DNA from 3 places in the Sphaerisporangium cinnabarinum genome. Region 3 is predicted to be linked to each of the others. Evidence: predicted binding sites of a transcription regulator. Region 3 holds the regulator's gene; each other region holds the start of a gene.
What was found. The regulator HrcA, encoded in region 3, represses chaperone genes, less so after heat shock. The targets are predictions, from matches to a motif close to TTGGCACTCTCNNNNNGAGAGTGCCAA.
Positions count from the first base shown of each region.

Region 1: the regulator HrcA is predicted to act here: its motif matches at 2,817-2,843, upstream of ACZ4MO_RS12000 (FmdB family zinc ribbon protein).
Region 2: the regulator HrcA is predicted to act here: its motif matches at 3,490-3,516, upstream of groES (co-chaperone GroES).

Region 1 is NZ_JBVHRG010000007.1:150,726-158,125, reverse strand. Features, by position in the region: gene ACZ4MO_RS12010 (5-formyltetrahydrofolate cyclo-ligase) at 1-38, shown strand, start outside; gene ACZ4MO_RS12005 (penicillin acylase family protein) at 103-2,769, opposite strand; gene ACZ4MO_RS12000 (FmdB family zinc ribbon protein) at 2,936-3,244, shown strand; gene ACZ4MO_RS11995 (SAF domain-containing protein) at 3,440-4,165, shown strand; gene mscL (large conductance mechanosensitive channel protein MscL) at 4,303-4,791, shown strand; gene ACZ4MO_RS11985 (hypothetical protein) at 4,833-5,087, opposite strand; gene ACZ4MO_RS11980 (PDDEXK-like endonuclease domain-containing protein) at 5,115-7,400, opposite strand, start outside.
Region 2 is NZ_JBVHRG010000002.1:439,351-446,750, reverse strand. Features, by position in the region: gene tsaD (tRNA (adenosine(37)-N6)-threonylcarbamoyltransferase complex transferase subunit TsaD) at 1-952, shown strand, start outside; gene ACZ4MO_RS04985 (glutamate--cysteine ligase) at 966-2,123, opposite strand; gene ACZ4MO_RS04980 (THUMP-like domain-containing protein) at 2,120-3,421, opposite strand; gene groES (co-chaperone GroES) at 3,660-3,956, shown strand; gene ACZ4MO_RS04970 (WhiB family transcriptional regulator) at 4,145-4,435, opposite strand; gene ACZ4MO_RS04965 (MerR family transcriptional regulator) at 4,693-5,826, shown strand; gene guaB (IMP dehydrogenase) at 5,954-7,400, shown strand, end outside.
Region 3 is NZ_JBVHRG010000003.1:141,439-148,838, reverse strand. Features, by position in the region: gene hemW (radical SAM family heme chaperone HemW) at 1-191, shown strand, start outside; gene ACZ4MO_RS06255 (DUF2189 domain-containing protein) at 385-1,509, shown strand; gene ACZ4MO_RS06250 (DUF3097 family protein) at 1,607-2,470, opposite strand; gene ACZ4MO_RS06245 (MFS transporter) at 2,645-4,108, shown strand; gene hrcA (heat-inducible transcriptional repressor HrcA) at 4,188-5,204, shown strand; gene dnaJ (molecular chaperone DnaJ) at 5,311-6,435, shown strand; gene ACZ4MO_RS06230 (16S rRNA (uracil(1498)-N(3))-methyltransferase) at 6,449-7,261, shown strand; gene ACZ4MO_RS06225 (HIT domain-containing protein) at 7,258-7,400, shown strand, end outside.

The DNA.
Region 1 (7,400 bases), on a different contig from region 3:
CCGTCGCGACACCCCTCGGGTGGCGCTGGCTGCCGTAGCGGCCCGTGCCGTCCTCCCCCGGGGCGATCTCCGCCCCCGGGGAGGCTCCGAGCCCCGACGCCGCTACGGGACGAGGGTGAGCTCGTCCTTGCTCGCCTCGGCGACGGCCTCGGTGGAGAACGGCCACGTGTAGGTCTCGCCACGGGCCCAGGTCGAGAGCTGGTCCGCGTAGTGCTTCGACGCCGGGTGGCCCGAGGTGCCCGTGACGGTCACCCACGTCGAGCGGTCGAGGTCGCCGAGGTCGACGACCATGCGCATCGACGGGCCGGCCGTCACGTCGAACGACCCGGACGCGGCGTCCCACGCGGTCGCGTTGACGATCGACGAGCCACCGGGCATGCCCACCGGGGCGGGGTTGACGAAGTCGCGCACCGGCCCCGGGATCGACTCGCCGCCCAGCACCGGGTGCTCCAGGGCGAGCACGTGGATCTTGCCCCACGCCCAGTCCGACGGCTGCTTGCTCTGCTCGACGGTGAGGTCGAGGCGCGCGGAGACGAGCGCCTGCGTGAGCACCTCGTCGCGCGTCTCGACGACGCTGACCGTCTGGCGGTCGTCCCAGAACGGGTCGGTCGGGTTCTCCAGGAGGTTCTGCACGACGGCGAGCCAACGGCTCCCGCCGCTCGGGCGCGCCGACTCGGGCAGGTCGTCCCAGAAGGTGAGCTGGAGCAGGTTCCGCCACACGGCGGCGAAGTACGCCGCCGCGGCGGAGTCGGTGTCGGTCCGGTAGTCCCAGCCCGCGAGGAGCTGCTGGCCCTCGGCCGCGAAGTCGTCGTCGATCTCCTGCTCGAGCAGAGGCTGCACGAGCACCTCGGCGTACGGGCTGCGGTCGTCGACCTGGACCTCGTTCATCGTGTCGACGTCCACGGTGCGCCCGGCCGCGATCTCGGCCTCCAGGAGCTGACGGATGCGCTGCGAGCGGTACCCGTAGTCCCAGTCGGTCGTGAGGAACGGCGCGACGCCGTCCGGCAGCACGGCCTGGTTGGCGGCCACGATGAAGCCCTCGGCCGGGTCCACGACGCGCGGCATCTCCTCGCTGGGGACGTAGCCCTGCCAGTCGTAGCGCTCGTCGGACCCGTCGCGCGGCCACGTGCCGTCGGAGGGCACCTCGGCGTCGGGGACCGCCTGGCGGACGGGGATCTTGCCCGGAGCCTGGTAGCCGATGTGGCCGTCCGCGGTCGCGAAGACGATGTTCTGGGCCGGCACCTCGAAGAGCGCGGCGGCCGCCTGCATGTCCTCGGCGTCCTGCGCGAGGTTGAACGCGAAGACGGCGTCGGCCGTGCGGCCCGGCTCGAGCGCGGTCCACTGGAGCGCGACGGCGTACTCCCCCAGCCGCGTGTCCAGCGCGGGCGTGTCGACCGCCGCCTCGGTCGCCGGGATCGCCTCGGAGACGATCGGGCCGTGGAGCGTCGAGCGGACCTCGATCTCGATGTCGTCGCCCCCGGCGACCCGCAGCGTCTCGGTGCGGGTCTCCAGCGGGACCCACTCGTCGCCGCGGAGGTAGGTGTCGTCGCGCACGCGCTCGACGAAGAAGTCGGTGACGTCGGCACCCATGTTCGTCAGGCCCCAGGCGAGCTGGGCGTTGTGCCCGATGACGACGCCGGGGAATCCCGCGAACGAGAAGCCCGCGACGTCGAACCCGCACGCCGGGGAGACCTCGTTGCAGTGCAGCCCCACCTGCGCCCAGATGCCGGGCGCCCCGAGCGCGAGGTGCGGGTCGTTCGCGAGGATCGGCTTGCCCGACGCCGTGTGCTCGCCGGACACGACCCACGAGTTCGAGCCGGTGCCCTCGCCGCGGCCGATGAGCACGGGGACGGCACCGAGGGCGCGGTCCGCGGCCTCGAGCGCGGCCTGGAGGTGGTCGGAGCCGTACTCCGCACGGGCCTGCGGACCGAGGTCCAGCGCGACCTGCTGCGGGTTCTCCAGCTCGCCGGGGTCGAGGATCGGCGCGTTGAGCTCGGACGGGTAGGCGGGGAACAGCTCCGCCACGCGCGCCGCGTCCTGGATCGTCCCGTAGGCCAGCGCGCGGTCGAGCTCGTCGTCGTAGTTGCCCCGCAGGTCCCAGGCCATCGCCTTGAGCCAGGCGAGGGAGTCGACCGGGTCCCACGGCTCGGGCTCGGCGACGTCGACCTGGAGGCCCAGCACCGTGTACTCGAGCGCGATCTCCGACGGGCTGCGGTTCTCCAGGTAGGCGTTCACGCCCTCCGCGTACGCCTGGAGGTACGCCTTCGTCTCCGGGGAGACGACGTCCCACTCCTCCTCCGCGACCTGGCGCCAGCCGAACGTGCGCGTGACCGTGTCGGCGGCGATCGCATCCGGGTTGTCCCCGACGAGCTCGGCGAGCCGCCCCGAGGTGACGTGGCGGCGGTAGTCCATCTCGAAGAAGCGGTCCTGCGCCTGGACGTAGCCCTGGGCGCGGAAGAGGTCCTCGGGGGTGTCGGCGTAGATCTGCGGGACGCCCTGGGCGTCGCGCAGCACGGTCACCTCGCTGCCGAGCCCGGGCACGGAGATCTCGCCGGACGCCTGCGGCAGCGGACGCCGGACGGTGACCACGACGAACGCCGCACCCGCGACGAGCGCGACGACGAGCAGCGCCGCCACGCCGATCAGGACGCGCCGGCGCGCGGACCGGCGACGGCGCCGCGGCGGGGCCGACGCCTCGCCCGGGGTCGCGGGGTCGGCACCGGTGACGGGGTCACCGGCAGGGGCCTCGGCGGGTTCGTGCGCAGACACGGATGCGAGACTACCCCGGCCCTGCCCGGGCGCCGGTCCGCGTATGATTAGCACTCGGAAGTTTCGAGTGCCAGGCGGTGTTGACACCGTCGACCAGGCCGAGACCGTCCCGATCCCGACCCGCCGGTGGCCGCCTCGACGGCCGTCTCGTGAACGAGGAGAACCCGTGCCCACCTACGCGTACACCTGCACCGCCTGCGGTCACGCCTTCGACATCCACCAGTCGTTCAGCGACGACGCCCTCACCGTGTGCCCCGAGTGCTCGGGCCGCCTGCGCAAGGTGTTCTCCTCGGTGGGCGTGACCTTCAAGGGCTCCGGCTTCTACCGCACGGACTCGCGGTCCGGCGGCAAGACGTCGACGGCGCCCGCCGCCTCGACGTCCAGCGCGTCGTCGTCCTCGTCGTCGGGGTCGTCCTCGTCGTCGGGCGGCACGAGCTCGAGCGGCACGTCGAGCAGCTCCGCCGCGTCGTCCTGACCTGACGCGGCGCCGCCGGGCTGCTCGCCCCGGGCTCGGCCGGCTGCTCGGCCGGGCCGGCGTCGGCGCCCCACCGGTGCGCGGCCGACCACAACGGGTCGGTCGGCGCACGGTGCGCGGGTCCCCGCGCCGCGTCGTCCACAGGTCGCCGCGCATCGCGTCCGCCGGCCCGCCGCGCGCGGCTACGGTCGCGCCATGCCTCGCTCCTCCCGCCCGCCCGGCCCGTCGACCCGCCCCGGTCGCACCGCCGCGCGGCGACGCCTGCTGCACGGCCTGTGGTGGCGGTCCCGGTACGTCGTCGCGGCGCTCTGCTGCGGGCTCGCGGCGTCGGTCGTCGTCGGCGCGCTGCGGCCCCCGCCCCCGCCGACGACGACCGCCGTCGTGACGGCCCGCGCCGTGCCGCCCGGCACCACGCTGACGGCACCCGACGTGCGGGTGGACCACGTCCCGGCCTCCCTCCTGCCCGCCGGGGCACCGACCCGGGCCGACGACGTCGTCGGGCGCCGCGCGACCGTCGCCCTGCCGGAGGGCACGCTCCTCCAGGACGGCTTGGTCGCCGGCGGGGAGCTCGCCGCCGGGGCGCCCGACGGGACCGTGGTCGCACCCGTCCGGCTCGACCCGGGCGTCGCCGCGCTCCTCGGGCCGGGCGACCGCGTCGACCTGCTGGCCGCGGGCGACCCGGCGCTCGCCCCGGTGCCGACGGACGTCGCGGACGCGGGGACCGCTCCCCCGCATGATCCGTACCTGGCCCGCGCCGCGGTCGTCGTGCCGGCGCCCGAGCCCGACGACGGCGGAGGGCTGCTCGGCACCGGTGGGTCGGGCTCCGACGTCGTGACGCTCGTCGCGGTGCGCCCCGAGGAGGCCGTACGGCTCGCGGCCCGGACCGGCCACGCCCCGGTCACGGCGGTGCTGGTGCCCTGAGGACGTCGCGGGACCGGCCGGACCCGACCCGCCGGGCCGAACCGTTGCCCCGTGCCGCGCACGTTGGCAGGATCGCGCGTGCACGCGCCGTGGCACCGTCGTGACGCGCGATCGTCGACAGGAGAGGGAAGCAGCACATGAAGGGCGTGTTCCAAGGGTTCAAGGAGTTCGTGCTCCGCGGCAACGCGATCGACCTGGCGGTCGGCGTCGTCATCGGGGCGGCGTTCTCCGGGGTCGTCACGGCGATCGTCGAGGACTTCATCAACCCCCTCATCGGGGCGATCTTCGGCAAGCCCGACCTCACCGGCCTGTGGGACATCACGCTGCGCGCCGGAGACGCGGCGAAGGACATCCCGCCCTCCGTCATCTCCGTCGGCGGGGTCCTCAACGCGATCCTCCAGTTCCTCATCATCGCCGTCGCCCTCTACTTCGTCATCGTCCTGCCGATGAACAAGCTCGCGGAGCGACGCAAGAAGGACGAGGAGCCCGAGCCCGAGGCGCCGGCCGAGGACGTGCGCGTGCTCCAGGAGATTCGTGACCTCCTCGCCGCCCAGGCGGGCGGCGGACCCGGCGCGACAGCGGGCGGGATCGCACCCGGAGGGCCGACGCCCCCGCGCCACCTCTGACGCGGCCGTCGCTCACGAGCAGGTGGTCACCCGGCGGGCCGTCAGTGGCGCCCGTAGTGGGGCGGCACGTCGCCCAGCAGGCGGTCGTCGTTCTCGCCCGGCGCGCCGCGGCGCGGCGCCGCCTCGTCGCCCCATCCTTCGGCGCGCTCGTCGGCGCTCGTTCCGGGCACCACCGTGCTCTCGGTCCCCCGCCGCACGGCCCGCCGCGGACGCCGACGGTGCCCGGTCTCGGGACGGTCGCGCGCGTCGTCGGGCAGGTGCTGCGGGTCAGGGCTCGGGTCGGCGGTCGTGCTCACGCCTCCCATGGTCCCACCGGCGGGCTGCTACAGGTCCTCGTCGCCGTGCTGCTCGTCGTCGTCGAGCACCGGCACGACGACGATCCGGTCACCACCGCCCGTCTGCGCGACGCCGCCCGTCTCCGGGAGCCGCGCGTCGCGCACGGCCTGCACGACCCGCCGGATGCGCTCGGCCTCCTTGGCGGGGTCGAGGAACGCCGCGGCGGACCAGACCTGCGCGACCGTCCAGCCGATGCGCTCGAGCCGCTCGGCGACCTGCCGGTCGCGCACGCGGACGCTGCGCTCGGCGACGTACGCCGCGTCGTCGGTGAGGACGGCGACGAGGAGCTCGCCGGGCAGGTCCGGGTGGCCGACGACGAGCGGGATGCGGTCGCCGTCGCCGATGCCGTAGTCGGTCTCGACGACGAGCCCCGCGCGCCAGAGCCGCTCGGCGAGGTCCAGCACGAGCCGGTCGGGGCTGCCGCCGAGGTCGACGCCGTTGCCCAGCGTGACCTGGTCGGCGGCGCCGCTGCGCTGCTCGGCCAGGTCGAGGACCTCGGCGAGCAGCCGGGCGCCCGCGCCGCGCAGGCGCTCGGGGTCGAGGTCGCCCGCGGTGAAGCACGAGACGACGTGGAGACGCCGCCGCGTCGCCCCGACGGCGTCGAGCAGCATGGCCTCGGCGCCCGGGGTGTTGAGGATGCCGAACCGGTGCAGCACGCGGCCGTGCGGCGTCCGCCCGAAGCCGACGGACAGCACGATCGTGTCGCGCACGAGCCCGGCGACGCCCGAGACGTCCGCGACGACGACCGGCTCGGCGCGCGCGCCGGAGAAGAACCCGGCGAGCGCCGGGTTCTGCCGGACCTCGACGAGGAGCGCGTCGCGGATGCGGTCGGCGTGCAGGGGCGTGACGGTGACGATCGCGAGGGACTCGTCCGGCCGGGTGAGCGCGTGCTCGATCGCGACCTCGACGACGCGGTCGACCTCGGCCTGCGTGCTCTCGACCGCGCCGGACGCCGTGTCGGGCATCCCGGCACCGTCGACGACGTCGAGCTGGACGAGGACCTCCGCGCGCGGCAGCGGCGACGGGCGCAGGACCCCCGCATAGCCGTGCTCGGCGAGGAACGTGGTGACGAACGGGTCGCGCCGCGAGCCGTCGGCGAGCAGCTCGACCGTGGGCAGGAGCTCGGCGAGCTCGCGCACGGTGTCCGTGGACGCGGCACGCGGGTCGCCGACGGCGACGACCTGGCGCCCGCGGGCGAGCGCCGACAGGACGAGCTCGACGGGCGTGTGCTCGATCGCGTCGAGCACGACGAGGTCGACGGTGCGGGTCGCGGGCACGAGGTGCGGGACGAGCGTCGGGGTGGCGACGAGCACGGGACGCAGCCGGCGCAGCACGGCGGGGTGCTGCTCCGCCGTCTCGCGCAGGCTCACGAGCCGGCCCTCGAGCAGCTCGGTGAAGAGGGCCTCCGCCTCGTCGCGGTGCTCGCGCATCGCGGTCCCGAGGTGGTCGCGGACGGCCGCCCGGACGGGTGCCGCGAGGGACGCGACGTGCGCGCGGTCGAGCTCGCGGAACCGGCGCGCGAGCGCGTCGAGGCCCGCGCCGTCCTGCCCGGCGAGCGCCTGGTCCTGAGCGAGGATCTGCTCGAACACCGAGCTCCACCAGGCGAGCTCCAGCTCGGGGCCGACCTCGTCGGCCTCGACGCGGCGCGCTGCGAGGTCGGTGAGCAGCTCGCCGAGGCCGAGGTCGGTGAGCCGGTGCTGGATCGCGGTCCGCGCCGGGAGCGCGTCGAGCGCGGCGGCGTCCTCGGCGAGCGCGTCGAGGCGGGCGGCGAGCGCGTCGAGCGGCACGTCGAGCAGGCCTCCGCCTGCGGGCGTGCCCGCGAGCACCGGCTCGAGCTCCTCGACGTCGATGCGGACGGCCTCGTGCGTGTCCTCGATGGCCGACAGCCCCTCGGGCAGCACGGGCCAGCCGCCGCGGGGGCACTGCTCCTGCCAGACGGCGCGCTGCGCCTGCACCTCGACGAGCGCGGCGTGCAGGTCGGGCACGCGGACGCCGGGCCGCACCATGTCGCGTGCCTGACGGCGCAGCCGACGACGCGCGAACCAACCCATCTCGATCCCGTGCTGCTCGCGCCACTGCTTCGTCGCGGTGGCCTCCACCATGTCCTGCGCGGTGCGCTCGAAGATGAGCGGCTGGAACACGTCGAGCGTCCCGCGCATCCCGCCGAGCATCGTGAGCTGGTCGCCCCACTGGCGGAGCGTCGTCGCGGTGGTGAGCCCGGTGCGCTCCGCGACCTGCTCGACCTGTGCCCGCAGCTGCGGCAGCGTGTGCGC
Region 2 (7,400 bases), on a different contig from region 3:
CGCGAGCTCCATGGACGAGCACGCGCGCTACGGCGGGATCATCCCCGAGGTCGCGTCGCGCGCCCACCTCGAGGCGATGATCCCGACGCTCGAGCGCACGCTCGGCACGGCCGACGTCGACCTCTCCGAGATCGACGCGATCGCCGTGACCGCCGGGCCGGGGCTCGTCGGCCCGCTGACCATCGGCGCCTCGGCGGCGAAGGCCCTCGCGCTGGCGCTCGGCAAGCCGCTCTACGGCGTGAACCACGTGATCGGCCACGCCGCCGTCGACGAGCTCGTGCACGGCGCGTTCCCCGAGCGCGTCATGGCGCTCGTCGTGTCCGGCGGGCACAGCTCGCTCCTGCTCGTGGACGACGTCGCGACGTCGGTCACGGAGCTCGGCTCGACGCTCGACGACGCCGCGGGGGAGGCGTTCGACAAGGTCGGGCGCCTGCTCGGCCTGCCGTACCCCGGCGGCCCGCACATCGACCGCCTCGCGCGCGAGGGCGACCCCACGGCGATCCGGTTCCCGCGCGGCCTCACCGCGCGCAAGGACCAGGAGAAGCACGCGTACGACTTCTCGTTCTCGGGCCTCAAGACGGCCGTCGCGCGCTGGGTCGAGGCGCGCCAGGACGCGGGGGAGGAGATCCCCGTGCACGACGTCGCCGCCTCCTTCGCGGAGTCCGTCGCCGACGTGCTCACCGCGAAGACCATCGCCGCGTGCGAGCGGCACGGCGTGTCGACGCTCGTCGTCGGCGGCGGGTTCAGCGCGAACTCGCAGCTGCGCGACATGGCGGCGAAGCGCTGCGCGGAGGCGGGCATCGAGCTGCGCATCCCGCCGATCCGCTACTGCACCGACAACGGGGCGATGATCGCTGCCCTCGGCTCGGCCGTCGTGCGGGCGGGCGTCGCGCCGTCGAGCCTGGACATCGGCGTCGACTCGTCGATGCCGCTCACCGTCACGCACGTGTGACGGCCCGGCCGGGTCACAGGGGCCGGCCGGCCCGCATCTCGGCGACGAGCGAGCGCACGACGGCGTCCAGCTCGCCCCCGTGGCGCCGCGCCACCGCGCGCTGCCGTTGGTAGGACGCGCCGCGCCGCACGATCGTGCGCACGCCGTCGAGCTCGTCGAAGCACCCGAGGCGCGCCGCGACCGGCTCGAGCTCGACGAGCAGCCGCCCGACGGCGTCGGTCACGAGCTCCTCGTTGCCCTCGCGGTCGAGGATGATGATGGCGTCCATCCCGTAGCGCGCCGAGCGCCACTTGTTCTCCTGCGCGTACCAGGGCGGGATGCTCGGCAGCTCGCGGCCCTCGTCGAGCATCGTCGAGAAGTGCTCGACGAGGCAGTGCGTGAGCGCGGCGAGCGCCAGGAGCTCGGAGATGTTCGTGACGCCGTCGCAGATGCGCGTCTCGAGCGTGCCGAACTGCGGCGCGGGCCGCAGGTCCCACCGGACCTCGTCGAACGCGTCGATGACGCCGGTGTGCAGCATGTCGGCGACGTACCCCTCGAGCTCCTCCCACGTCCCGAACTGGAACGGCAGCCCCGCGGTCGGCAGCTGCTGGAACATCAGCGCGCGGTTCGACGCGTAGCCGGTGTCCTTGCCGCCCCAGAACGGCGAGCTCGCCGAGAGCGACTGGAGGTGGGCGAACGTCGTGAGCATCGCGCGCTGGATCGGCAGCACCTTGGCGCGGTCCTCGATGCCGACGTGCACGTGCACGCCGTAGATGAGCATCTGCCGCCCCCACCACTGGGTGCGGTCGATGAGGGTGGTGTAGCGCTGCTTGTCGGTGACCTTCTGCTGCGCCCAGCGCGCGAACGGGTGCGTGCCCGCGCTCATGAGCTCGACGCGCAGCGGGTCCGTCACGGCGCGCAGCTCCTCGACCGAGCGCTGCAGGTCGCGCCCCGCCTCGCCGACCGTACGGCACACCCCGCTGACGACCTCGACCGTGTTGAGCAGGAGCTCCTGCTTGATCGACGGGTGCGGGCCCCCGTCGGCCGGGCGCACGGCGTCGAGCACGGTCTGCGCGACCTGCCGCAGGTCGCCCGAGTCGGCGTCGACGAGCGCGAGCTCCCACTCGAGCCCGACGGTCGAGCGCTCCGAGCGGGCGAAGGGGATCGCCGTGCGGCGCGGCAGGGCGCTCACCGGGGCCCGTCCTGCTCGCCGTCGGTCGGGGCGCCTGCCTGCGTCCCCGCCGGGGGAGCGGACAGCGGCTCGACGACGAGCACCTGCTGGGAGCCGCCGACGCGCGTGAGGACGATCGTCGCGGTCGCGTCGCCCGTGAGAGCGAGCTGACGCCGGAGCTGCTCGGGTGTGACGGCCGTGCCCCGCTTCTTGATCGTCAGGCGCCCCACGCCGCGCTCGCGCAGGTAGGAGCGCAGCCGCTTGAGGCCGAACGGCATGGTGTCGAGCACGCGGTAGCCGCGCGCGAGCCCGTCCGCGAGCCCGGTCGCGTCGAGCGGCGCAGGGGAGTCGGTCGTCACGTACGCGATGGTCCGGTCGAGCAGGCGGCCGCCCAGGCCGCGTGCCGCGTGGGCGACGAGCCCGGCCCGGATCACGGCGCCGTCCGGCTCGTAGAGGTACTGCCCGACGGCGCCCACCTCGGGCACCACGTCCGCGTCGCCCGGGCGATGGGCGATCCGACGGGTCGTGGTCCGCTCGGTCCCGTCGGGCCCGGTCCACGACGACAGGACGAGCGCGGAGCGCCCCGGTCCTTCGGGCGCGAGCGGGCCGAACCAGAGCCCGGCCTCCACGACGTCGCCGTCCACCGACACCCACTCGGTCTCGGCGTCCTCGGGCAGTCCGGCGTGCGGGATGCCCGGACCGACCTTGATGCCGACCGCGGGCACGCGCTCGCGCAGCGCCCACACCGCGTCGAGCGGCGGGGCGTAGGCCTTCGGGTCGAACACGCGCGTGCCGGCGCGCGTGCGGCGCGCCGGGTCGGCGTACACGCCCTCGATCCGCTCGCCCTCCAGGTCGAGCGCGAGCCCGTCGCCGTGGCGCACCTCGGCCTCGGGGAAGTGGCGCAGGTTGACGGTCGCGATCGCCGCCGTGAGCTCGTCGACGTCGGTCGCGAGCACCTCGAGCTCCGCGGCGGCGAACGCGAGCGCGTCGACGCCGATCCCGCTCGTGAGGTCCGCGACGCGCCGGATCCCCGCCTCCTGGTACCGCCGGGCGTGCAGCCCCGCGACGACGAGCCGGCTCGCCTGCTCCAGCCCCGCCTGCGTGAAGAGCATGCCGTCGGCGAACGCGCCGAGCTTGCCGTGCGCCGCGGCGCGCAGCCGGGACTGGGTGAGGGCCGCGGCGGCCAGGTCGGGGTCGACGCCCTTCGCGCGCAGCCCGGCCGCGAGCACGAGCGCCTGCTGCTCGTCGTACGGCGGGAGCGCGCCGAGCAGGGCCCAGCCCTCGGGGCTGAGCAGCTTGGTCAGCGTGGCGGCGTCCATGGCGTCGATCCTTCCACGGGGGCCGGGGACCACGCGCAGCCGGGGCCAGGTCGTCCGCAGGACGGACGTTGGCACTCGCCTTGACCGAGTGCTAACCGGGACCTAGATTTGAGACGTGCCGCCACCGCTCGCGGAGGCGGCACCACGTGCGACCAGGCTGTCCGGCACCCGCGACGACGGCCAGCCGGTGCGCTCGACCCATCCGTTGCAGTTCTCACCGCGAAAGGGGAGGTCCGACGTGTCGGTCCCCATCAAGCCGCTCGAGGACCGGATCGTCGTGAAGGCCCTCGAGGCCGAGACCACGACCGCATCCGGCCTGGTCATCCCGGACACCGCCAAGGAGAAGCCCCAGGAGGGCGAGGTCCTGGCCGTCGGTCCGGGCCGTGTCGACGACAACGGCAACCGCGTCCCGCTCGACGTGAGCGTCGGCGACAAGGTCATCTACAGCAAGTACGGCGGCACCGAGGTCAAGTACGGCGGCGAGGACTACCTCGTCCTGTCCGCGCGCGACATCCTCGCCGTGGTGGTCGGCTGACGCCGACCCGGTTCAGCAGCAGGGCCCCGCGACCGTCGGTCGCGGGGCCCTGCTGCGTTCCGTGGCCGGTCGCCCCACCGGTGGTCCCACGGGTCGTGCGCACGGGCGCCCGGTGCGACGTCGGACCGGGGCCGTGCAGGTCTGCTGGTGGCGCGGGGGCACCGAGGGTGGTGCCAGGGGAGGGAGCGTCAGCCGGTGCGGCGGGCGCCGCCCGCGAGGATGGCGGCGCGCTCGTCCTCGCTCAGGCCGCCCCACACCCCGTACGGCTCGCGCACGCGGAGCGACTGCTCGCGGCACTGCAGCATCACGGGGCACGAGTGGCAGATCGCCTTCGCGGCCTCCGCCCGCCGTCGTCGCGTCGAGCCGCGCTCACCCTCGGGGTGGAAGAACAACGTGTCGTCCGCGTCGCGGCACGAACCCTGGTACTGCCATTCCCACAGCTCCATGACGGGCCCGGGGAGCCTCGAGATCTCTGCCATGCCGAACAACCTACAAGCGTTGCAAGGGTTGTTCAAGTCCCCTGTGAGGAAAAAGTGAACGAGCAGGTTGAACCGCTCGTGGAGCGGTGTGAGTTTGCCCAACCGCGTCGGCCGATCCGGTCGCGCTGACGCGATCGGCTGCGCGCGGCGCGTTTGCGCGTGCAGCGAACAAATATGGCGCGGGTGTGGCGCGAAGGGTGCACGACTGTGACCTCTACGAGGTGGCGAGACGGGTGCCCGCTCGGCAGAATCGATCCATGACCTCAGTCCGGTCCGCCCCCGACCCCGAGGGAGCCCGACCGAGCATGACCTCGTCTCCCGGCCTCGCCGTCGCCGCCGTCGCGCGCCGGCTCGGCGTCGCGCCCGCGACCCTGCGCACCTGGGACCGTCGCTACGGCCTCGGCCCCTCGCAGCACCGGGCCGGCTCCCACCGGCGCTACACGGACGACGACGTCGCTCGCCTCGTCGTGATGCGCCGACTCACGCTCGACGGCGTCGCCCCCGCCGACGCGGCCCGCGCCGCCCTCGCCGCGGACGAGGAGGAGCTCGCGGCGAACCGCGGCGCGATCTCCTTCGACGACCGCGGCGGCGACGGCGCGGCGGACCTGGACGCCGACGAGCCCGAGACGGACGACGACGCGCCCGAGCCGCCGCCGTCGCGCCCGTTCCTGCGCGCCGTCCCCGGGGGCGAGCCCGCGCGCGCCGCGGGGCCCCGCCCGGTCGGCGTCCGCGAGGGGCCGCGGCCCACGCGCGTCTCCGACGTCGTCGACGCGGCCATCGCCTACGACCAGCGCGCGTGCGACCGGCTGCTGCGCATCCCGACGGGCGGAGACCCGGCTGCGTGGTGGTCCGACCTCGTCGAGCCCGCGCTCGAGCGCCTCGCCGAGCGCACCGTGCTCGCCGGCCCGGGCGAGGTGCCCGAGGTCGTGCTCGCGAACGCGACGCTCGTCGCGCTGCGCGAGTACACGCAGGCGAGCGAGGACGCGATCGTGGCCGCCGGCGGTCCGCCCCGGAACCACCCGAGCCGCATGCGGCGCATCGTGCTCGTGTTCGCCGCGCCCGACGAGCCGCTCCCGCTGGCCGCGCACGCGCTCGCCGCGTCGCTCGCGTCGCACGGCGCGATGGCGCGCATCGTCACCGGGCCCGCGAACGTGCACCGCACGCTCGAGATCGTGACGATGGTGCGGCCGTCCGCCGTCGCGATGGTCACCACCCAGGCGCGACCCGACCTGGGCATCGTGCACGCCGCGCACGACGCGAACCCGAGCCTGCCGTTCTTCGTGGGGCTCCCGAGCGACCAGGCCGCGGAGGAGCTGCCGCTCGCCGCGACCGTCCACCGGGTGCGCAGCTTCACGGGCCTCCTCCACGAGCTGCTCGCCGTCGTGCGCTGAGCCGCCCCCGGGCCCGCCGGTCGGGCGGGGTGCGCGCTCGTGCACCCCGCCGTCCGCCCCTCGCGCGGGCCCGGCCGACGAGCACCGGCCGGGAATACGGCGAGGGCCCGCGGCGTAGAATCCTGGTGTGACCGCCTCGCCCGTCCCCGCCGCCGTCCCCGACCGTGACCCCTTCGGATTCCTGGGTCTCACCTACGACGACGTCCTGCTGCAGCCCGGCTACTCGGACCTGGCGCCGTCGGACATCGACACCACGACGCGCCTGACGCGCGAGATCTCGATCCGCGTGCCGCTCGTCTCGGCGGCCATGGACACCGTCACCGAGTCGCGCATGGCCATCGCGATGGCGCGCCAGGGCGGCATCGGCGTGCTGCACCGCAACCTCTCGATCGAGGACCAGGCGCTCCAGGTCGACCTGGTGAAGCGCACGCAGACGGGCATCATCGACAACCCGGTGACCATCGGTCCCGACGCGACGCTCGAGGAGCTCGACAAGACCGCGGGCGAGTACCGGATCTCCGGATTCCCCGTCCTGGACGCCGAGCGCCGCCTCATCGGCATGGTGACCAACCGCGACCTGCGCTTCACGCCCGTCGCCGAGTGGGCGACGACGAAGGTCGACGAGGTCATGACGCCCCAGCCGCTCATCACGGGCCCGGCGGGCATCTCCCGCGAGGAGGCGACCGCCCTCCTGCGCAAGCACAAGCTCGAGCGACTGCCGCTCGTCGACGCGGACGGCCGCCTCACCGGGCTCATCACGGTCAAGGACTTCGTCAAGTCCGAGCAGTTCCCGAACGCGTCGAAGGACGGCCAGGGCCGCCTGCTCGTCGGCGCCGCGATCGGCTACTTCGGCGACGCGTGGCAGCGCGCCACGACGCTCATCGACGCGGGCGTCGACGTGCTGGTCGCGGACACGGCGCACGGCAACGTCCGGATGCTCATCGAGATGGTCGCGCGCCTCAAGTCCGACCCGGCGACGCGCGACGTCCAGGTGATCGGCGGCAACGTCGCGACGCGCGAGGGCGCGCAGGCGTTCGTCGACGCGGGCGCCGACGCGGTCAAGGTCGGCGTCGGGCCGGGCTCCATCTGCACCACGCGCATCGTCACGGGCGTCGGCGTCCCGCAGGTGACCGCCGTCTACGAGGCGTCGCTCGCCGCGCGTCCGGCCGGCGTGCCGGTCATCGCCGACGGCGGCATGCGCCACTCGGGCGAGATCGGCAAGGCGATCGTCGCGGGCGCGGAGACGGTGATGCTCGGCTCGATGCTCGCGGGCACCGAGGAGTCCCCGGGCGAGACGATCCTCGTCAAGGGCAAGCAGTACAAGGCGTACCGCGGCATGGGCTCCATGGGCGCCATGTCCTCGCGCGGCAAGAAGTCCTACTCGAAGGACCGCTACTTCCAGGCCGAGGTCACGAGCGACGACATGATCGTCCCCGAGGGCGTCGAGGGCCAGGTGCCGTACAAGGGCTCGCTCGGCACCGTCGCGCACCAGCTCGTCGGTGGCCTGCACCAGACGATGTTCTACGTCGGCGCCCGCACCGTGCCCGAGCTCCAGGAGAAGGGCCGCTTCATCC
Region 3 (7,400 bases):
CGATGCTCGGCGTGCGGCTGCGCGAGGGTCTCGACCTCGCGGTCCTCTCCCCGTCCGGCCGGCGTGCGGTCGCCGGGCTCGTCGCGAACGGGCTCCTCGACGGCCGCGCGGCGGTCACCGGCCGTGCCGTGCTGACCCTGCGGGGGCGGCTGCTCGCCGACACGGTGGTGCGCGCGATCACGGACGAGTGACGTCGGTGCGGGGGCCGCCTCGACCCGGCACGCGCTCGGCGACCACCGGTGCGCGACGGCGGCGGCGGGCCCGGCGTCGTGCCGTGCTGCCGGCTCTCGCCGCGCGGTCCTGGCCACGAACCGCCAAGGTGGACCCAGCACGTCGACGGAGCGTGCGGCCCGCAGCACGTGACGACGAGGAACGAGGTGCACGATGACCGACCCCACGAACCCGGGCGGCGAGCCGCCCCGCGACGACGAGCACACCCCCGCCGACGGAGCGGGCGGCCCGCCGCCGGACGCCACGCCGCCGTCGGGCCCGGGCCCCGACCGGCCCGACGCCGCCCCGTCCGGGGGCGACGTGCCACCCGCCTCGCCGTACGGCCCGGGCGGTGGAGCCCCGCGCGACCCGGCCGCCCCGCACGACCCGGCCGCCCCGCCGTCGGGCCCGCCCGCGTACGGGGCACCGGGTGCCTACGGCGCCCCGTCCGGTGCGCCGGGCGGCGCGACCGGGGGACCGACCGCACCCCCGCCGGGCGCGTCCCCGCCCCCGTCCGGCGCGTACCCGCCGCCCGCCGGCGGATACCCGCCCCCGGCCGGGGGGTACCCGCCGCCGCCCGGGTCGTACCCGGGCGCCGCCGGAGGGTACGGCGGCCAACCGGGCTACACGGGCCCGGCGTTCGGCGTCGGCGACGCGATCTCCTACGGGTGGCGCCGCGTCACGTCGAACCTGGGGCCGTGGATCCTCGTCGCGCTGATCTTCCTCGCGGTCAACGTCGCGTGGAGCTGGATCACGGGCGGGTTCGACCAGTTCCAGGACCAGTTCGACTACTCCGACACGAACTTCGCCGCCCTCGGCGGGCTCACCTTCACGAGCGTGCTGCTCGGGATCGTCGGCACCGCCATCGGCTATCTCATCACCGCGTTCTTCACGCGCGGCGCGCTCGACGAGGTGGACGGGCGTCGGCCCGACGTCGCCGCGTTCTTCCGCATCGGCAACGTGCTCAACGTGCTGCTCGCCGCCCTCATCGTCGGCGTCCTGTCCGGGATCGGGTTCTTCCTGTGCGTCCTGCCCGGGCTCGCGATGCTGCTGTTCTCGGCGTTCGTGTACTACGTCGCGCTCGACCAGGGCGTCGACGCGATCACGGCGATCCGCACGAGCTTCTCGCTCGTCGCGAAGAACTTCGGGCAGGTGTTCCTGCTCCTGCTCGCTCTCGTCGGGATCAACATCCTCGGCGCGATCCCGTGCGGGCTCGGGCTCTTCGTGACGATCCCGCTGAGCTACGTCGCCGTCGGCTACGCCTATCGCCGTCTCACGGGTGGGGCGCCGGCCGCCTGACACCCGGCCGCAGCCCTCGCCGCGCCCCGGTGCCGCCCGTCGGTGCCGGGGCGCGGTGCGTCTCGGGCGGGGTGCGTCCCGGGCGCCGGGCGACCGGTCAGGGCGCGGTGACGAAGTCGATGAGCTCCTCGACGCGCCCGAGCAGCGACGGCTCCAGGTCGGCGTACGTGCGCACCGTGCCGAGGATGCGCTGCCACGCGCGGCCGACGTCCTCCGGGGTCTCCGCGGGCCAGCCGAGCTCGCGCAGGATCCCGCGCTTCCACTCGGTGCCGCGCTCGATCACGGGCCACCGCTCCAGGCCGATCCGGGCCGGCTTCACCGCCTGCCAGACGTCGACGTACGGGTGCCCGAGCACGAGCACCGTGCCCGCGGGCGAGCGCCGCAGCGCCTCGTCGGCGATCCGTCGCTCCTTGCTGCCGGGCACGAGGTGGTCCACGAGCACGCCCACGCGCCGCTGCGGCGTCGGGCCGAAGCCGGCGAGCGCGGCCGCGAGGTCGTCGACGCCGTGCAGCGGCTCGACGACGACCCCCTCCACGCGCAGGTCGTCGCCCCACACCTTCTCGACGAGCTCGGCGTCGTGCTTGCCCTCGACCCAGATGCGGCTCCCGCGCGCGACGCGCGCCCGCTGCCCGACGACGGCCCGCGAGCCCGACGCGGTGCGCGTCGGGGCGGCGGGGGCGCGGGAGGTGACGGGCGGGGTGAGCTCGACGGGCGCGCCGTCGACCCAGAACCCGGGCCCGAGCGGGAACGTGCGGGTCCGGCCCGCACGGTCCTCCAGCACGACGACGTGCATCCCGCCCGACTTCTCGACCCGTACGACGGCGCCGACCCACCCGGTCTGCACCTCCTCGACGACGAGGCCGCGCTCCGCGGGCTGCGGGCGCGACAAGGGTCGCGCGCGGTGGTGGGAGGGGGCGGGCGTGCCGCCGAGGACGTCGGAGCCGTAGCGGTCGAAGGACACGGCGTCACCCTAGGCCAGCGTCCGCCGTGCGCCGCCGAGATCGCCCCGTGCGTCGCCGGATCGGCCTCTCGAGGGTCGACCTCGGACCCTCGGGCCGACCTCGGACCCTCGGGCCGACCTCGGGCGACGGCTCCCGGCGCGCGCGCTCCCGGGGCGGGGTGGTACCACGGACCGATGAGCCAGGAGCGCGCCGAGCCGGACCCGAACCGCTGGCGCGTGCTGCCGGTCTGCCTCGCGGTCGGCTTCATCACGACGCTCGACGTGTCGATCGTCAACGTGGCCCTGCCGTCGATCGAGTCGTCGCTCGACGCGGGTCCCACGGAGCTGCAGCTCGTCGTCGCGGGCTACACGCTCGCCTTCGGGCTCGCCCTGGTGCCCGCCGGGCGCCTGGGCGACGCCGGCGCTCGGCGCGGGCTGTTCATCGCCGGGCTCGTGGGCTTCGCGCTCATGAGCCTCGCGTGCGGGCTCGCGCCCACCGACACGTGGCTGGGAGTCGCGCGCCTGCTCCAGGGCGTGAGCGCCGGGGTGCTCAACCCGCAGGTCGTCGGCCTGATCCAGCAGGAGTTCCGCGGGTACGAGCGCGGGCGCGCGTTCGGCATGTTCGGTGCGACGATCGGTGTCTCGACCGCGCTCGGGCCCCTGCTGGGCGGCCTCATCATCGCGGCCGCCGGCCCCGAGACGGGATGGCGCTGGGTGTTCCTCGTCAACATCCCCGTCGTCGCCGTGCTCCTGCCGTTCGCGTGGCGCCTCGTGCCCGGGCCGCCGCGCACCGGCTCGGGCGCTGCGCGCGGGCCGCGCCGGCTCGACCTCGTCGGGCTCGGCCTGCTCGGCGCCGCGACCCTCGGCGTGATGATGCCGTTCGTCACGACGACGGGCCGCGGCGACGACGCGTCCCGCTGGTGGTGGCTCGTGCCGGCCGTCGGCGCGCTCGTGGCCGCCGTCGCGTGGGAGCGGCGCTACCAGCGCCGCACGGGCGAGGCCGTGCTCGACCCGCAGGTCGTGGGGCTCGGGTCCTTCCGCAACGGCGCGCTGCTCGGCCTCGCGTACTTCGCGGGGTTCACGGGCATCTTCCTCGTCGTCACGCTCTACCTCCAGGACGAGCTCGGGTACACGCCGCTGCAGGCGGGACTCGTCGGCACGCCGTTCGCGGTCGCGTCGGGCGTGTCGGCGTGGTTCTCGGGCCGCTGGGTCGCGCGCTGGGGGCGCGAGCTCGTCGTCGTCGGCGTGGTGCTCGTGCTCGTCGGGGTGGTCGCCGCGGAGGTCGTCGTGCGCACGCTCGGGAACGACCCGGGCGCCGTCGGCCCGGCGCTCGCGGTCGCGCTGCTGGTCGCCGGTGCGGGCAGCGGGACGGTCATCGCGCCGAACCAGACGCTCACGCTGTCCGAGGTGCCGGTGAGCCGGGCCGGGGTGGCGGGCAGCATGCTGCAGCTCGGCCAGCGCATCGGGTCGGCCGTCGGGATCTCCGTCGTCCTGTCCGTGTACTACGGCGGCCTCGCGGGCGGCGACTCGGCGGCGGACGCGACCGGGCGCGCCCTCCTGGTAACGATCGGCCTCGTCACGGTCGCGCTCGCCGTCGGGCTCCTCGACCTGCGTTCGCGACGAGCGGAGGACCGCCGGACGGGCCGCGCGGACGCGTAGGATTGGCACTCGGAGGTCGAGAGTGCCGACGCCCGCCCGCCCGCCCGGGCGGCGACGGTGCGGCACGCGGGAGGTGGACGTGAGCGAGGAGCGCCGGCTCGAGGTGCTGCGGGCCATCGTCGAGGACTACGTCCTGACGCGTGAGCCCGTGGGGTCGCGCGTGCTCACCGAGCGCCACAGCCTCGGCGTCTCGCCCGCCACGATCCGCAACGACATGGCCGCCCTCGAGGACGCGGGGTACATCGCGCAGCCGCACACGTCCGCGGGCCGCATCCCGACGGACAAGGGCTACCGGCTCTTCGTGGACCGCCTCTCGGGCGTCAAGCCGCTGTCCGCACCGGAGAAGCGCGCCATCGAGACCTTCCTGTCCGAGGGCGTGGACCTCGACGACGTCATCGCGCGCGCCGGGCGGCTGCTCGCGCAGCTCACCGGGCAGGTCGCCGTCGTGCAGTACCCCTCGCTGAGCCGGTCGGGCCTGCGCCACCTCGAGCTCGTGCCCGTCGGCGAGTCGCGCCTCCTGGTCGTCATCATCACGGACACGGGCCGCGTCGAGCAGCGCACGCTCGAGGTCGCGAGCCTGCCGGACGAGGGGACCCTCGTCGAGGTGCGCGCACGGCTCAACGCCGCGGCCGCGGGCAAGCGCCTCTCGGACCTCGCGCCCGGTCTGGCCGCCGTGACCGAGAGCTTCCACCCCGACGACGCCCCGCTCGTCCGCGCGGTGGGCGACCTCGTCGCCCAGACGCTCGCGGAGGAGAGCGAGGAGCGCCTCGTCCTCGCAGGCACGGCGAACCTCGCCCGCGCGGGCATGCGGTTCGAGCACGCGCTGCGCCCCGTCCTCGAGGCGCTCGAGGAGCAGGTCGTCCTGCTCGGGCTGCTCACCGAGATGGCCGCCGAGTCGGGCGTGAGCGTCCGGATCGGTCGCGAGACCCAGCTCGAGGGCCTCGCGGAGACCTCCGTCGTGACGACCGGTTACGGTAACGACGGTGACACGGTAGCGCTCGTCGGCTCGATCGGGCCGACCCGCATGGACTACCCCGGCACCATCGCGGCGGTGCGCGCGGTCGCGCGCTACCTGTCACGGGTGCTCGGCACGTGAGCCCCGCGGTCTCCCCGCCCGCGGCGGGCCCGCTCGACGACCACCCCCGACCCCTCCCGACCGGCCCCGCGCCGGCCTCACGACCCGCACCAGCAGAGAGTGACGTGTGAGCGACTACTACGAGATCCTCGGCGTGGCCCGTGACGCCAGCCAGGACCAGATCAAGAAGGCGTACCGCAAGCTCGCGCGCGAGCTGCACCCGGACGTCGCGGGCGAGGAGGCGGGCGACCGCTTCAAGGACGTCGCGCGCGCGTACGAGGTGCTGTCCAACCCGGAGAAGCGCCAGCAGTACGACCTCGGCGTCGACCCCAGCGCCCCCGGTGGCGGAGGCGGCGGCCCCATGGGCGGCGGGTTCGGCTTCCAGGACATCTTCGAGACGTTCTTCGGCGGCGCCCAGGCGCAGCAGGGCCCGATCCCGCGCGCCCGCCGCGGCCAGGACGCGCTCGTGCGGCTCGACATCGACCTCTCCGAGGCCACGTTCGGCGCGCAGCGCGAGCTCCAGGTCGACACGGCGGTCGTGTGCGGCACGTGCGGCGGCACCTGCTGCCGCCCGGGCACCTCGCCGCGCACGTGCGAGGTGTGCCACGGCCGCGGCACGGTCCAGCGCGTCGCGCGCTCGTTCCTCGGCCAGGTCATGACGAGCGCGCCGTGCGCCGCGTGCCAGGGCTTCGGCACGGTCATCCCCGAGCCGTGCGCGGAGTGCTCGGGCGAGGGCCGCGTGCGCAGCCGCCGCAGCATCACGGTCAACGTCCCGGCGGGCGTCGACACGGGCACGCGCATCAAGCTCACCGCGCAGGGCGAGGTCGGCCCGGCCGGCGGCCCCGCGGGCGACCTGTACGTCGAGATCCGCGAGCGCAACCACGACACGTTCGTGCGCCGCGGCGACGACCTGCACTGCACCCTCCAGGTGCCGATGACGGCGGCCGCCCTCGGCACCGTGCTCGAGCTGGAGACGCTCGACGGGCTCCAGGAGATCGACCTGCGCCCCGGCACGCAGCCGAACCAGATCGTCACGCTGAAGAACCTCGGCGTCGGGCACCTGCACGGCAGCGGGCGCGGCGACCTCAACGTCCACATCGAGGTCCAGGTGCCGACGGCCCTCGACCCCGAGCAGGAGCAGCTCCTGCGCTCGCTCGCCGCGCTGCGCGGCGAGGAGCGCCCCGAGCCCCGGCTCGCCGCCGCGCACCCGGGCGTCTTCTCGCGCCTGCGCGACAAGCTGTCCGGCCGCTGAGCGGGGCGCGCGCATGAGTGCTCCGGTGTTCCTCGCCGAGACGGGGACCGACGGCGTCGCGCCCGGCGACCGGTACGTGCTCGACGGCGCGGAGGGCCGGCACGCGGGCGTCGTGCAGCGCCGCGGCGCGGGCGAGCGCGTGGACGTCGTCGACGGCGACGGGCTCCGGCTGCGGTGCGTCGTCGAGCACGCCGAGTCGGGCCGCGTGACGCTCCTCGTGCAGGAGGTGGACCGCGAGCCGGCGCCGGACGTCGTCGTGACGCTCGTCCAGGCGCTCGCCAAGGGCGACCGCGACGAGATGGCGATCGAGGCGGCGACGGAGATCGGCGTCGACGTGGTCGTGCCGTGGCAGGCGGAGCGCTCCGTCGTCGTGTGGCGCGGCGAGCGCGCGGCGAAGTCCCGCGCGCGGTGGCTCGCGACGGTCCGCACGGCGACCAAGCAGGCCCGGCGCGCGCGCCTGCCCCGCGTCGAGGTCGCGCTCGACTCGCGCGGCCTCGCGGCGCGGGTCGTCGACGTCGTCGCCGCGGGCGGTCGCGCGATCGTCCTGCACGAGGAGGCGACGACGCCGCTCGCCGACGTCGCCCTGCCCGCCGGTCCGGCCACGGACGGCGCGCCCGCGCCCGAGGTGCTGGTCGTCGTCGGCCCGGAGGGCGGGATCTCCGACCGCGAGCTCGCCGACCTCACGGAGGCCGGCGCGGTCGCGGCGCGGCTCGGGCCCCACGTCCTGCGCACCTCGACCGCCGGTCCGGTGGCCGTGGCGCTGCTCGCCGAGCGGCTCGGCCGCTGGGGCGTGGCCGGGACGCGTGGTCTAGCCTCGGGGTCATGACGAGCACCGACCTGCGCACCGACCCGGACTGCCTCTTCTGCCGCATCGTCGCGGGGGAGGTGCCCGCCGACGTCGTGGCGACGAGCGAGCGCTCGATCGCGTTCCGCGACATCGACCCGCAGGCTCCCGTGCACGTGCT